One region of the Rahnella sp. PCH160 genome, then DNA from elsewhere that is predicted to be linked to it. Evidence: predicted binding sites of a transcription regulator. Region 1 holds the regulator's gene; each other region holds the start of a gene.

Evidence for each region. The regulator CRP, encoded in region 1, controls carbon source genes, mostly activating them, when cyclic AMP is high. The targets are predictions, from matches to a motif close to ATGTGANNNNNNTCACAT.
Region 2: the regulator CRP is predicted to act here: its motif matches at 1,459-1,476, upstream of ACM5QY_RS18320 (glycoside hydrolase family 3 N-terminal domain-containing protein).
Region 3: the regulator CRP is predicted to act here: its motif matches at 2,052-2,069, upstream of ACM5QY_RS01810 (YjcB family protein).
Region 4: the regulator CRP is predicted to act here: its motif matches at 1,552-1,569, upstream of yrbN (protein YrbN).

Annotation. Positions count from the first base shown of each region.
Region 1 covers NZ_JBLOGT010000001.1:623,836-627,149, reverse strand. Annotated here, with positions in the region: gene ACM5QY_RS02980 (YccS/YhfK family putative transporter) at 1-1,433, opposite strand, end outside; gene crp (cAMP-activated global transcriptional regulator CRP) at 1,495-2,127, opposite strand; gene ACM5QY_RS02970 (OsmC family protein) at 2,490-2,897, shown strand; gene ACM5QY_RS02965 (phosphoribulokinase) at 2,955-3,314, opposite strand, start outside.
Region 2 covers NZ_JBLOGT010000001.1:3,965,203-3,968,516, reverse strand. Annotated here, with positions in the region: gene ACM5QY_RS18320 (glycoside hydrolase family 3 N-terminal domain-containing protein) at 1-1,324, opposite strand, end outside; gene ACM5QY_RS18315 (RrF2 family transcriptional regulator) at 1,588-2,103, shown strand; gene ACM5QY_RS18310 (FMN-dependent NADH-azoreductase) at 2,301-2,951, shown strand; partial or broken gene ACM5QY_RS18305 (helix-turn-helix domain-containing protein) at 3,018-3,289, opposite strand.
Region 3 covers NZ_JBLOGT010000001.1:406,591-409,904, forward strand. Annotated here, with positions in the region: gene malT (HTH-type transcriptional regulator MalT) at 1-1,935, shown strand, start outside; gene ACM5QY_RS01810 (YjcB family protein) at 2,180-2,464, shown strand; gene bglX (beta-glucosidase BglX) at 2,845-3,314, shown strand, end outside.
Region 4 covers NZ_JBLOGT010000001.1:452,053-455,366, forward strand. Annotated here, with positions in the region: gene ACM5QY_RS02015 (DEAD/DEAH family ATP-dependent RNA helicase) at 1-1,475, opposite strand, end outside; gene yrbN (protein YrbN) at 1,465-1,545, opposite strand; gene nlpI (lipoprotein NlpI) at 1,661-2,545, opposite strand; gene pnp (polyribonucleotide nucleotidyltransferase) at 2,676-3,314, opposite strand, start outside.

The DNA.
Region 1 (3,314 bases):
AGCAGCTGCAACGTATACACGGCGGTGACCGTCATCCCGACCATCGCCAGCCCGTAGTTTTTGCGCAGCACCGTGTAGGAAATCAGCGTCACCACCAGCATACAAATCAGCGTGATGCCTTCCGGCATCTCCAGTTTCAGCAATCCGGCGGCAATCAGCAGACCGGCCAGCGTGCCGAGCGCACGGTGCTGGATACGCACACGGGTGGCGTTATAACCGTTCTGGCTGACCAGCATGATGGTCAGCAAAATCCAGTAGGGTTTCGGCAGATTGAAGAAGAGGCCCAGGCTGCTGCCGATCGCCAGAATCAGCCCCAGACGCGCAGCGTTGCGCAGGGCTGAAGATTTAAAAGACAGATAACTTTTCAGTGCAGGCCAGAACGGCAGGCGCGGCTGGGAGTTCATCAGATCTCGGCGGTACAGCGGGCGCTGCGTCCGCAGCAGTCGGGCGATGCGGCTGAAATGGTAATAACAAAAGCGGCCAACCGGATTGTCCGGATTTTGTGCCGCGATTTTTTCCAGCGCCGCCAGTTCATTCGCCATCGTGAAACGTTCGGAAAACCGGTGATAAAGAATATCGTCCGCAATCACGCGCAGCCGGGCGGAAATCACCTGCGCATTCCGGCGGATCACCGCTTCGGCGTGGCTTTCTTCCACCAGTTTTTGCACTTCTTCCGGCTGATGCAGGCTCACCGTGATGTGTTCCTGCAAATCGAGCGCGACCTGAAAACGCTGGAACAGCCGCTTGTGGTGATGATTATGCCCGTGCTGCGGGAGCATGTGCAGTTGCTGATACAGCAACGCAATCAGATCAATAACCTGCTGCTGACGTTTGAGCAGCGGCGGAAGGGCAGTTTCCGGGTCGGTATGCTGCGTCAGCAGGCTGTATTTGGCCTCGAAATAATCCGCGAGCTGTAAATACAGCTGACTGAGCGTTTCTCGCATTGGCTGTTCTTCGGAAATACGGAACCACGCCCAGTTAAACAGCCCGTACCAGGCGGTGCCGGCGGCAAACAGCGCGGGTGCCTGCCACATCGGCCTCACGCCGACCATGCTCAGTGTGAAGATGGTGGCCACCAGCGCGCCGGGCAATAAACGCGCATGCAGCGGGCTGATTTCACCGGTAACGCCGAGCAGTAAGGCCAGCGTTAACATAATGAGCGGCAGGGGAATGTGCCAGTTTTCGAGCATCACCTGCAAAAGAATACTGCTGACGGCAAACAGCGAACCGCCGACCATCAGGCGTTTAAAGAAGCGTTTGTGCGGGGTATCGAGACCGGCAACGTTGCAGCAGGCCGGACACAGGGAAAACAGCAGGCCCATTTGCAGATTGCCAAACAGCCAGCAAATACCGACAGGCAGGCACAACACCAGCGTCTGGCGCAGCGCGTAGTTAACTTCGGGATGATAGAACAGTCTTCGCCATAGCGTCATGGGTAAAGCTTAGCCCATAAAAAAGGCGCGACAGTAAGCTGTCGCGCCAATTTCTGAGGGATTAACGTGTGCCGTAAACGACAATCGTTTTACCGTGTGCGGAGATCAGGCTCTGATCTTCCAGCATTTTGAGAATACGTCCGACTGTTTCACGTGAACAACCGACGATTTGGCCGATTTCCTGACGGGTGATCTTGATTTGCATCCCGTCCGGATGGGTCATTGCATCAGGCTGTTTAGCCAGATTCAGCAAAGTTTGCGCGATACGGCCTGTTACGTCGAGGAAGGCAAGGTTGCCGACTTTCTCTGACGTCACTTGCAGACGGTTTGCCATCTGCGCGGAAAGACGCATCAGAATATCCGGGTTTACCTGAATCAGCTGGCGGAATTTTTTATAAGAAATTTCAGCCACTTCGCAGGCAGTTTTAGCACGAACCCAGGCACTGCGTTCCTGCCCTTCTTCGAAGAGTCCCAGCTCGCCGATGAAGTCACCTTGGTTAAGGTATGACAGTATCATTTCTTTGCCTTCTTCATCTTTAATCAGGACGGCAACCGACCCTTTCACGATGTAGTACAGCGTTTCGGCTTTTTCACCCTGGTGAATCAGCGTACTTTTAGAAGGATACTTATGTATATGACAGTGAGACAGGAACCATTCGAGAGTCGGGTCTGTTTGTGGCTTGCCGAGAACCATTAGCTATTATCCTCTGTTATTATCGCTGCCCAAAATCACAGGGCTCAGAGTTCCCTGTACGGCACTTACTTTATAAAGCGCCCTTTCAGCATATAACTCCCCAGAAATGCTGCAAGCGGATGTCGGAGTGAAACAGCCTGATTATTGCTGTTAACACCGTGGGTTCTGTTCTTAAACCGCAAAAACCGTCACCGCAATTTACTGGAAAGTATGTTTCGGCTTTGTTTGTAACACAGGATTGCAATGCTGTCTTCTGTTGTCTCGCTTCAGCATGATGGCGATCGGGTTACGTTGCCAGATTTTGGGTGAAAGGGTAGTCTGAGGGGAAAATTTGACGAATTTATCCACCGGGAGAAGAGTACATGCACGCACGCGTAAAATGGGTAGAAGGGCTGACATTTTTGGGGGAGTCAGCGTCGGGCCATCAGATCACAATGGACGGCAATGCGGGCGATAAAGCGCCGAGCCCGATGGAGATGTTGCTGATGTCGGCGGGCGGTTGCAGCGCGATTGACGTGGTTTCTATTTTGCAAAAAGGCCGCAATGACGTCCGTGACTGCGAAGTGAAACTGACCTCTCAGCGCCGCGAAGAAGCACCGCGTCTGTTCACGCACATCAATCTGCATTTCATCGTCACCGGCAAAGACCTGACGGATAAAATTGTCGATCGCGCCGTCAGCCTGTCTGCGGAAAAATACTGCTCCGTTTCCCTGATGCTGGGCAAAGCCGCGACGATCACCCACAGTTTTGAAGTGGTGAACGCCGAATAATTCACGACCAGCGCAAAGGCGCGGCCGGTTTGTGTCAGCGCCATGCCCTGATTTCACTTACTCGATTTTCTTCCCTTCCATCAGGCGCTGCACCAGCGGCGCCATAATCAGCTCCATCGCCAGCCCCATTTTGCCGCCCGGCACCACCAGCGTTTTGATGTGCGAGATAAACGAGCCCTGCAACATCGCCAGCAGATACGGGAAATCAATGTCGTCCAGCCCCTGGAAATGGATCACCACAAAGCTTTCATCCAGCGAAGGAATAGCTTTTGCGGCAAACGGGTTGGAGGTGTCGATGGTCGGCACGCGCTGGAAGTTAATGTGCGTGCGGGAAAACTGCGGCGTGATGTAGTTGATGTAGTCGTCCATCGAACGCACCACGGAATCCATCACCGCTTCTCGGGAATGTCCGCGCTC
Region 2 (3,314 bases), 3.3 Mb from region 1:
CCATCTCGCTGATAATCAGATGTACCGGGAAACTGTAACCGCTGAGCAACGCCAGCGGGTCGTCCGCCGTGGGGCCGATCACCGCGATTTTCTGGCCGGTTGCAGGTTTCAGCGGCAGAATGCCGTTATTTTCCAGTAATGTAATGGAGCGAACCGCCACTTCCCACGCCAGTTCACGCACGGCGGGTTGCTGCATTTCAGGCTGTGAATCGGGGGCATAAGGCCGTTCGAAAAGCCCGAGGCGGAATTTTTCCGTCAGAACCCGGCTGACAATGTCGTCGATTTTTGCCATATCAATCAGCCCGCGTGATACCGCGTCGGCCAGATGCTGGGTGCAATCGCCTTTCGGTAATTCAATATCCAGACCGGCATTAAATGCCAGCGCCGCCGATTCGGCATCATCGTGGCTGACGCCGTGATGCTGATGTAGCAGACTGACGCCACCGTAATCTGCCACGATCAGTCCGTCAAAGCCCCATTGTTCGCGCAGAATTTCCGTCAGCAGGAAATGATCGCTGTGGCACGGTTGGCCGTCGATATCGTGATAAGCCGGCATGACGGAACCGGCGTTTGCCAGTTTTACCGCCATTTCGAACGGCAGCAGGAAGGTATCGTTGAGTTCACGGAACCCCAGGTGTACCGGGGCGTGATTGCGTGCGCCTTCGCTGAAAGAATGGCCGACGTAATGTTTGAGCGTGGCGAGTAAATCGCGGTTTTCGCCCTGTAAACCGCGCACGTAGGCTGTCGCCATGATCCCCACCAAATACGGATCTTCGCCAAACGTTTCTTCGGTACGTCCCCAGCGCACATCGCGCGACACATCCAGAACGGGCGCTAACCCCTGATGGCATCCGACGCTCAGCGCTTCCTGCCGGATGGCGGCGGCGACCTTTTCCATCAGCTCCGGATCCCACGTCGACGCGTAACTGAGCGAAGAGGGGAACAGCGTGGCATCTTTGCACAGCAAACCGACCAGGCATTCTTCGTGAAACATCGCCGGAATGCCCAGTCGCGTTTCTTCAACCAGCGTTTTTTGCAGACGGTTCAGCGCCCGGACGCCTTCCTGCGGGCTGACAACGTGCGTCCCCATCGGACGGGTGATTTGCCCAGCGCCGGACGCCAGCTGCTTTTCCAGCGCCAACGTTTCTTTATGACCGGCAAAATCATCACTGAGATCTGAACGTTCTTTATGGTTTCCGTTGCTGTCGAGGATGAGCCAAAACGCGTGCATCTGGGCGAATTTTTCCTCCGGCGTCATGCGTGCCAGCAGGTCGGCAACGCGAGCTGCAACGGGCTGTGCAGCATCCTGATACAGATGAGTCATCGTATTTCTCCTTGATTAACCGCGGGAACAACGTATGAAAAGGTGAAGCATGAGCAGAAGTATTGTGAATGGGGCAAAGGTAAACAATTGAGGAAAGGAATATGTAATTTACGTTTTTTGATTTTGTTTTCTATTTGTGAACGGGATCAAACTGAGCGAAGCAAATGTCCGTGCCAGCAGAATTTGGGGCGGGAGGTGTTAATTACGGCGCATCTGGTGTTTAATTACGCGTTGAAGAGTCTTAGTTAGGAGTTGAACGTCGTATGTCCCATATCAGCGCTGGCGTTGAATACGCATTGCATTGCCTGTTGTATGTCGCCGATCCGCAGGGAAAGGTGACGGAGGCCAGTGTGCGCGATTTGTCAGAACTTCAGGGGGTGCCGTTCGACTATGTCGCGAAACTGTTTACCAAACTGCACAAAGCCCGGTTGATCATTGCGACCGAAGGCGCAAAAGGTGGGATCCGGCTGGCGAAGCCTCCACATGAAATCACCGTGCTGGACGTCGTGGACGCCGTTGACGGGCGCAAAAAACTGTTCGACTGTAAGGAAATCCGTAACCGATGTGCGGTATTCGAAGATACGCCGCCGTCCTGGGCGAGTGCGGGGCTTTGCGCGATTCACTCGCTGATGATTGATGCTGACAACAGCATGCGCGCCGTGCTCGCCGCCCAAACACTGGCCGGGCTGGCGGGCCAGTTCGGGCGCAAAGCGCCGCCGGAGTTCGGGCAACAGGTCAGCCGCTGGCTGGGCGATCGCGGTTCACGCCGGATCCTCTGAATTTTCAATTCCTCATATTTCGCTGAAACGGCCAGTATCCTGAAGATGCTGGCCGTTTTTGCATTTTCGTTCGCAATGTCCCCTGAAATTTTTCTGCAAAAGGATCTTGCCATGCAGGTATTAACAGGCGTATTTTTAACTACGACAAAATTAGTCGTAGTTAAAAAGTGTTCTGCACACTCACCCTAAGGAAAAGCATGAAAATTTTACACGTCGATGCCAGCTCGAAATTCCACCAGTGGTCAAACTCCCGTGCTTTGGGACGTTATTTTTTCGAGCAGCTTGAGCAGCAGGGAACGGATATTGAGATTGATTATCTGGATGTGACGGAAGAGGTGCAGCCACACATTTCTGCGGAATTCGTGCAGGCGACATATACGCCTGAAGATCAGCGTACAGGCCGCATGCGTGAAGTGCTGGCCGATTCAGATGCGCTGTGCAAACGCGTTCTGGAAGCCGATGCACTGGTGTGTGCGATGCCGATGTACAACTGGACTATTCCGTCGACGTTCAAAACGTTCATCGACAACATTGTCCGCACCAACATCACTTACGATTTGCATGCAGATGGCACCACCAGCGGTAATCTTGGCGATAAAAAAGTGCTGTTTATCACCACGCGCGGTGCGGATCTGGGCGAGGGAAGTCCTTACGCGGCAATGGATTCGATGACGCCGGTGCTGAGAAATGCGTTTCTTTTCATGGGCGTGCAAAACCCGTGGTTTGTTGATGCACAGCCACTGCAATTTTCTGATGAAGCGGCGCGCGATGCCGGGCTGGCAAAAGCCCGCACTGAACTGGATGCGATCTCCTGCGAATGGGCGGAAAGCGTTGCAGTCACAGCATAGTGATGAAAGACAGTGGGCTTGTCTGAACATTTTCAAAATGCGGTGAAAGCCAGGCTCTCACCGCTGTCACGGATTAAACCTCCGCTTTAGGGGCCGTAACTTTGGAACAACTAACTCCCCATTGGCATTGTAATAACGGCTTGGCCAGATTTCCCACGCCGGAACGCCGATCATTGCCGCAATAATCAACTCACCTTTGGGCCAGCGTCGCGACAGCGTATTGGACAGGGTTGATGCCCCCAGCCCCGAATCACGCGAGAGTGCCGTCAGCGTTGAGCTTTTTTGCGAATTGCAGCGATAATATCGGCGGGATGCCAGTCTTCACGGGTGTTCTTCATATGCTCTCTCCGTAAGACACGGGAG
Region 3 (3,314 bases), 220 kb from region 1:
GATCGCGTTGATGCGCCAACCCGCGATTTTCTGCTGCGCTGTTCGTTGCTGCGTTCGATGAACGACGCCCTGATTGTGCGGCTGACCGGAGGCGAAAACGGTCAGCAGCGGCTGGAAGAGCTGGAGCGACAGGGGCTGTTTATTCACCGCATGGATGACACCGGCGAATGGTTTAACTTCCACCCGCTGTTTGCCACGTTTTTGCGTCAGCGCTGTCAGTGGGAGCTGGCGGCTGAATTGCCGAAAATTCACCGCGCGGCCGCCGAAGGCTGGCTGGCGCAGGGTTTCCCGGCCGAAGCCATCCACCATGCACTGGGCGCGGAAGATACCGATATGCTGCGCGATATTCTGCTGCAACATGCCTGGTCGCTGTTTAATCAGAGCGAACTGGCGCTGCTGGAAGAGTGCCTCGCCGCGTTGCCTTATGATTGCCTGATTCAGAACCCGAAACTGGTGCTGTTACAGGCGTGGCTGGCACAAAGCCAGCACCGTTATGCCGAAGTGGAAGCCCTTCTGGTGCGTGCGGAAAGTGAAATGCAGCAGCGCAATATCGTGATGGAACAGGATCTGGCGGCAGAATTTGACGCCCTGCGTGCGCAGGTGGCGATCAACGATGGCCGTCAGGATGAGGCCGAAAAACTGGCCACCGACGCCCTGCGTTTTCTGCCGTATGAAAGCTATTACAGCCGCATAGTTGCCACGTCGGTGACGGGTGAAATCCAGCACTGTAAAGGCGATTTAACCCGTGCGCTGCCGCTGATGCAGCAAACCGAGCAAATCGCACGCCGCTACGAAGCCTATCACTACGCGTTATGGGCGCTGCTGCAACAGAGCGAAATTCTGATTGCTCAGGGCTTTTTGCAGGCCGCGTTTGAAATGCAGGATCGCGCTTTTGAACTGGTGCGCGAGCAGCACCTTGAACAACTGCCGATGCATGAATTTTTACTGCGCCTGCGCTCGCAATTGTTGTGGTCGTGGTCCCGACTCGATGATGCCGAAGACGCGGCGCGTCAGGGGCTGGACGTACTGACCAACTTTCAGCCACAGCAACAGTTGCAGTGTCTGGCGATGCTGGCGAAATGCTCGCTGGCGCGTGGTCAGCTCGACAATGCGCATCATCATTTACAGCGCTGTGAAAGCCTGCTCAAAACCGGTCAGTATCACATCGACTGGATGACCAATACCGATAAACCGCGGGTGATTTACTGGCAGATGATCGGGGATAAGTCCGCCGCGCGGCAATGGCTGCAACAGGCGCGTAAACCGGACATGGCGGATAACCATTTCCAGCAGGGCCAGTGGCGCAACATTGCCCGCGTGCAGATTTTGCTGGAACAGTTTGATGAAGCAGAAGTGGTGCTCGACGAACTGAATCAGACCGCCCGACAATTACGCCTGACCAGCGATCTGAACCGTAACCTGTTGCTGAGTAACCTGCTTTACTGGCACACCGGCCGCAAAAGTGACGCGCAGCGCGTGCTGATTGAAGCGCTCGGGCTGGCGAACCGCACCGGATTTGTCAGCCATTTCGTTATCGAAGGGGAAATGATGGCGCAACAACTGCGCCAGCTGCTTCAGCTCAATCTTTTGCCGGAGCTGGAACAGCGCCGCGCACAGCAAATTCTGCGGGAAATTAATCAGCACCATCGCCATAAATTTGCGCACTTCGACGAAGGCTTCGTGAATAAATTACTGACCCACCCGCAGGTGCCGGAGCTTATCCGCACCAGCCCGCTGACTCAGCGCGAATGGCAGGTGCTCGGGTTAATTTACTCCGGCTACAGCAATGATCAGATTGCCGGTGAGCTGGATGTCGCGTCGACCACCATCAAAACGCATATCCGCAATTTGTACCAAAAACTGGGCGTCGCCCACCGTCAGGAAGCCGTTCAGCAGGCGCAGCACCTGCTTCAGGTCATGGGCTACGGCGCCTGAAATCCGGTTTTTATTTCCTTTTCATAACACACCGGGCTTTTATGGCGGTGTGTTATGCCTATTTCGCATGACTACAAGCGAACATTTTTTGCTCATAATGAAAATCCGGTGATATAATGTGATCTTCGTCACACTATTTAACTTCACCATTTTCTTCAGTAAAGCCCATTGCCAACCAGCGGTAACAGCCTTCAGGCTGATTTGGCTTCGTGCAAACGGCTGTAGTGAGTAAGGATTTTTATCGATGGGTACTTTAACTGCCGGGTTTATCATGATGCGCTGGGAACTGCTGAGCGCCTTTTTAATGTTCTGCACCAGCCAGCTTAATATTGTTTGCCGCCAGTCCAGCCGCAATACCATGGCGTTTATTTGCAGCGGAATCGGCCTGACCGTGACGTGTTTCTTCGTGATGAGCCTCATGGGAATGAGCTATAACGCTGAAGCGATTGCGCAATTCTGGTCCACGACGAAAGACGTGTTCTTCGACGTTATGAGCAAAACCCCGACCGATATGTCTTACTACTATTAATCTTATTCTCTGATCGCTATTGACGATTTTAAGGGGCAGAACTTCCGGTTCTGCCCTTTTTATTGCGCATTTTCATTCTCCCCGCCGCGATTTTGTTGCTTATTTACGCAGCGAAATGCCATCTAATCCTAAATTTAAAAATTTGCGCGATGCGTCGACTGTCTTTTTGTACCTATCCTTCTGATTACCTGTAAATTGCAGTCTGCCTCGAAGGATAAAAAGATAATGTGCCGACGCCTCAAACTATTGATTGCTAATAGTTGAACGGTCGTATTAGATTCTCACACTATACTTTTCTTAGAATGATCATTGTTTTGTTTGCTTCAGGCTGCTGAATTTTCACTATTTTGGCATCCCTGCTTATGGTTGAAGGAATTCCGATGAATACGCATCACGTGCTTGGCGCGTTAGTGTTACTGGTAAGCTCTGCCTCGTCACTCGCCGTTGAAACAACGGGTATCCCGCAGGATCAGGTAAAAGAACGCAATGCGTTCATTGCTGACCTGATGAAAAAAATGACCCTTGACGAAAAAATTGGTCAGCTGAATCTGGTCACCGTTGGCCCGGATTATCAAAAAGAAGCCATCATGGCGGACATCAAGGCCGGTAAAGTTGGCGGGGTATTTAATACGGTCACGAAGCCTGATATCCGCCGTATGCAGGATGAAGTCAAAAACAGCCGCCTGAAAATTCCTCCTTTCTATGCGTATGACGTTGTCCACGGGCAGCGCACGATTTTCCCGATCAGCCTTGGCCTCGCATCGAGCTGGGATATGCAGGCCGTCTTCACCAGTGCGCATATCGCTGCGGTGGAAACGGCTGCCGATGGCCTGAACATGACCTTCGCGCC
Region 4 (3,314 bases), 170 kb from region 1:
TCGCCATCACGCGCTGGACGGTCACCATCACGTGCCGGACGATCGCTGTTACTGCGAACCGGACGGTCACGACGATCGCCACGGTCGCCACGATCACCGCGGTCACCACGATCTTCGAATTCACGACGTGGTGGACGGCTTTTGAAGACCGGATCCGCTGCAACGATCAGAGGACGTTCGCCCTGTGCCATTTTCAGCAATGCCGCAGCCAGCGTTTCGATGTCCAGCTCTTCTGCAGGTTGCAGTTTCGCCAGCAGACCGCGGTACTGATCCAGATCGCTGCTTTCCAGTTGTTGCTGAACTTTTGCTGCAAACTTCGCCAGACGACGTTCGCCCAGAACGTCTGCAGTAGGGATTTCAACTTCTGGAATGGTCAGCTTCATTGTACGTTCAATGTTGCGCAGCAGACGACGTTCGCGGTTCTCAACGAACAGCAATGCACGGCCTGCACGCCCTGCACGGCCAGTACGGCCAATACGGTGAACGTAAGATTCTGAGTCCATCGGGATGTCGTAGTTAACAACCAGGCTGATACGTTCTACGTCGAGACCACGTGCTGCCACGTCGGTTGCGATCAGAATGTCCAGACGGCCATCTTTCAGACGTTCCAGAGTCTGCTCACGCAGGGCCTGGTTCATGTCACCGTTCAGTGCAGCGCTGTTATAGCCACTACGTTCCAGTGCTTCTGCCACTTCCAGCGTTGCGTTTTTGGTACGAACGAAGATGATCGCCGCATCAAAATCTTCAGCTTCAAGGAAACGAACCAGCGCTTCGTTTTTACGCAGACCGTATACAGACCAGTAGCTCTGGCTGATGTCCGGACGGGTCGTCACGCTTGACTGGATACGCACTTCCTGCGGATCTTTCATGAAGCGACGGGTAATGCGACGGATAGCTTCTGGCATGGTGGCAGAGAACAACGCGGTCTGATGGTCAGCCGGGATCTGCGCCATGATAGTTTCGACGTCTTCGATGAAGCCCATACGCAGCATTTCATCGGCTTCGTCCAGCACCAAACCTTTCAGATTAGAGAGGTTCAGGGTGCCGCGTTTCAGGTGGTCCAGCAGACGGCCCGGGGTACCTACAACAACTTGTGGACCCTGACGCAGTGCGCGCAGCTGAACGTCATAGCGCTGGCCGCCGTAAAGGGCAACCACATTTACGCCATGCATATGTTTGGAGAAATCAGTCATTGCTTCAGCAACCTGAACCGCCAGTTCGCGGGTCGGTGCCAGAACAAGAATTTGTGGTGCTTTCAGTGAAGCATCGATGTTGTGCAGCAGCGGTAAAGAAAACGCTGCCGTTTTACCGGAACCGGTCTGAGCCATACCCAGAACGTCGCGGCCATTTAACAGGTGAGGAATACACTCAGCCTGGATTGGTGATGGTTTTTCGTAGCCCAAATCAGTCAGGGCAGAAATGATCGGAGCAGACAGCCCCAGGTCAGCAAAAGAGGTTTCAAGCTCAGTAGTCATGTACACGTGCCTCATTAATAATGGCAGCCAGTCTACATAACTCGTCGAGAAAATTTTCAGTCATTTTCATTGAAAAGTGTGAACCGGCTCAAATTAGATTATAAAACGAACAAAACAACCCTCGCCCGTTAAGGCGCTTAAAAATGGTAAATACCATGATTAAAAAGGCTGATTGGTGTCGTCAGCTATTGCTGGTCCGATTCTGATAGGTCGTCTTGCTCATGGCCCAAAAGCGCCAATTCCAACAATGCATAGCGGTGCTCAACGAAGTTGTGAACGTTGTTAGCTACCGTCAGTTTGAACAGTGCCGCGGCGCTGTTCTTGTCCCCCAGACTTAGGTAATGCTTACCTAAATAGAAGTCAGTTTCACTGAGATGCTCAGCGAGCGAAGTGTTATCCGTTGCTTCTGCCCTGAGGCGTTCCATCAGCGTAGCTTCGCTGATCTTGCCCAGGTAGAATTCGACGATATTCCATCCCCATTGCCCTCTGTCCGCTTTGTCATAACGCTGTTGAAGCGCTACTTCGGCATCCTTCGGATTGATTTCTCGCTCCGCAAGGTAAAGCCATAACGAACGGAAGGGATCATTTGGATCGTCTCGATAAAACGCCTGCAGATCATCCTGCGCTAACGAGAATCGGCCACCGTAATACAGGGCGATACCTCGGTTCAAACGCGCGTAGTTGTAAGTTGGATCAAGCTCTAGTACAGAATCAAACGCTTCATAGGCAGCATCGAAATTGCCTGCCTGCGTTAGGTAAATCCCCAGGTAGTTAAAAACTTCTGGCATATCAGGACGAATAGACAGCGCTTGTGAAAAATCATTTCGCGCCAGTGCTCTTAGCCCGAGACTATCATACAGCACACCGCGCTCATATAATAGCTGTGCTCTCTCATCATCAGTCAATGACCGGCTGGCAAGAATTTGTTCCATGCGTGCCAGAATGACTTCCTGCTGCAACGTCGGCTGCAACGGAATCGCCAGAACTTCATTTTTACGCCAATCATGGTTGCTGCATCCTGCCAACATAAGTGCTGTCGCAACATAACACCAGCGCAAGAAAGGCTTCATTTCTACTCCCGGAGACAAACATTGGATGAACGTCCTGTCATCCGCTTGCTTAACACAAACGCTTCCTTACGTTCGTGAGACGAACAGCTCCCGTCCACGTGGAAAGGAGCTGTAAAACTTCTGTTACAGATTATTCTGCTGAAGGTTGCTCAGTTGTTTCTTCCTGAGTCGGTGCCGTCGCTTCTTTGATGCTCAGACGCACGCGACCCTGACGGTCAACTTCCAGAACTTTAACCGGTACTTCCTGGCCCATCTGCAGATAATCAGTCACTTTCTCAACGCGCTTATCAGCGATTTGAGAGATGTGAACCAGACCTTCTTTACCGCCACCGATGGCAATAAACGCACCAAAGTCTACGATACGGGTCACTTTACCCTGATAGATACGACCGACTTCGATTTCAGCAGTGATCTCTTCGATACGGCGGATAGCGAATTTCGCTTTTTCGCCGTCGGTTGCTGCGATTTTCACAGTACCGTCATCTTCGATTTCGATAGTCGTGCCAGTTTCTTCAGTCAGAGCACGGATCACAGAACCACCTTTACCGATCACGTCCTTGATTTTGTCCGGACTGATCTTGATGGTATGGATACGTGGAGCAAACTGAGAGATATCGCCACGTGGGGTGCTGATAGCCTGTTCCATTACGCCCAGGATGTGCAGACGCGCACCCTTAGCCTGGTTCAGAGCCACCTGCATGATTTCGCGGGTGATACCTTCGATTTTAATGTCCATCTGCAGCGCGGTGATACCGTCGCGGCTACCGGC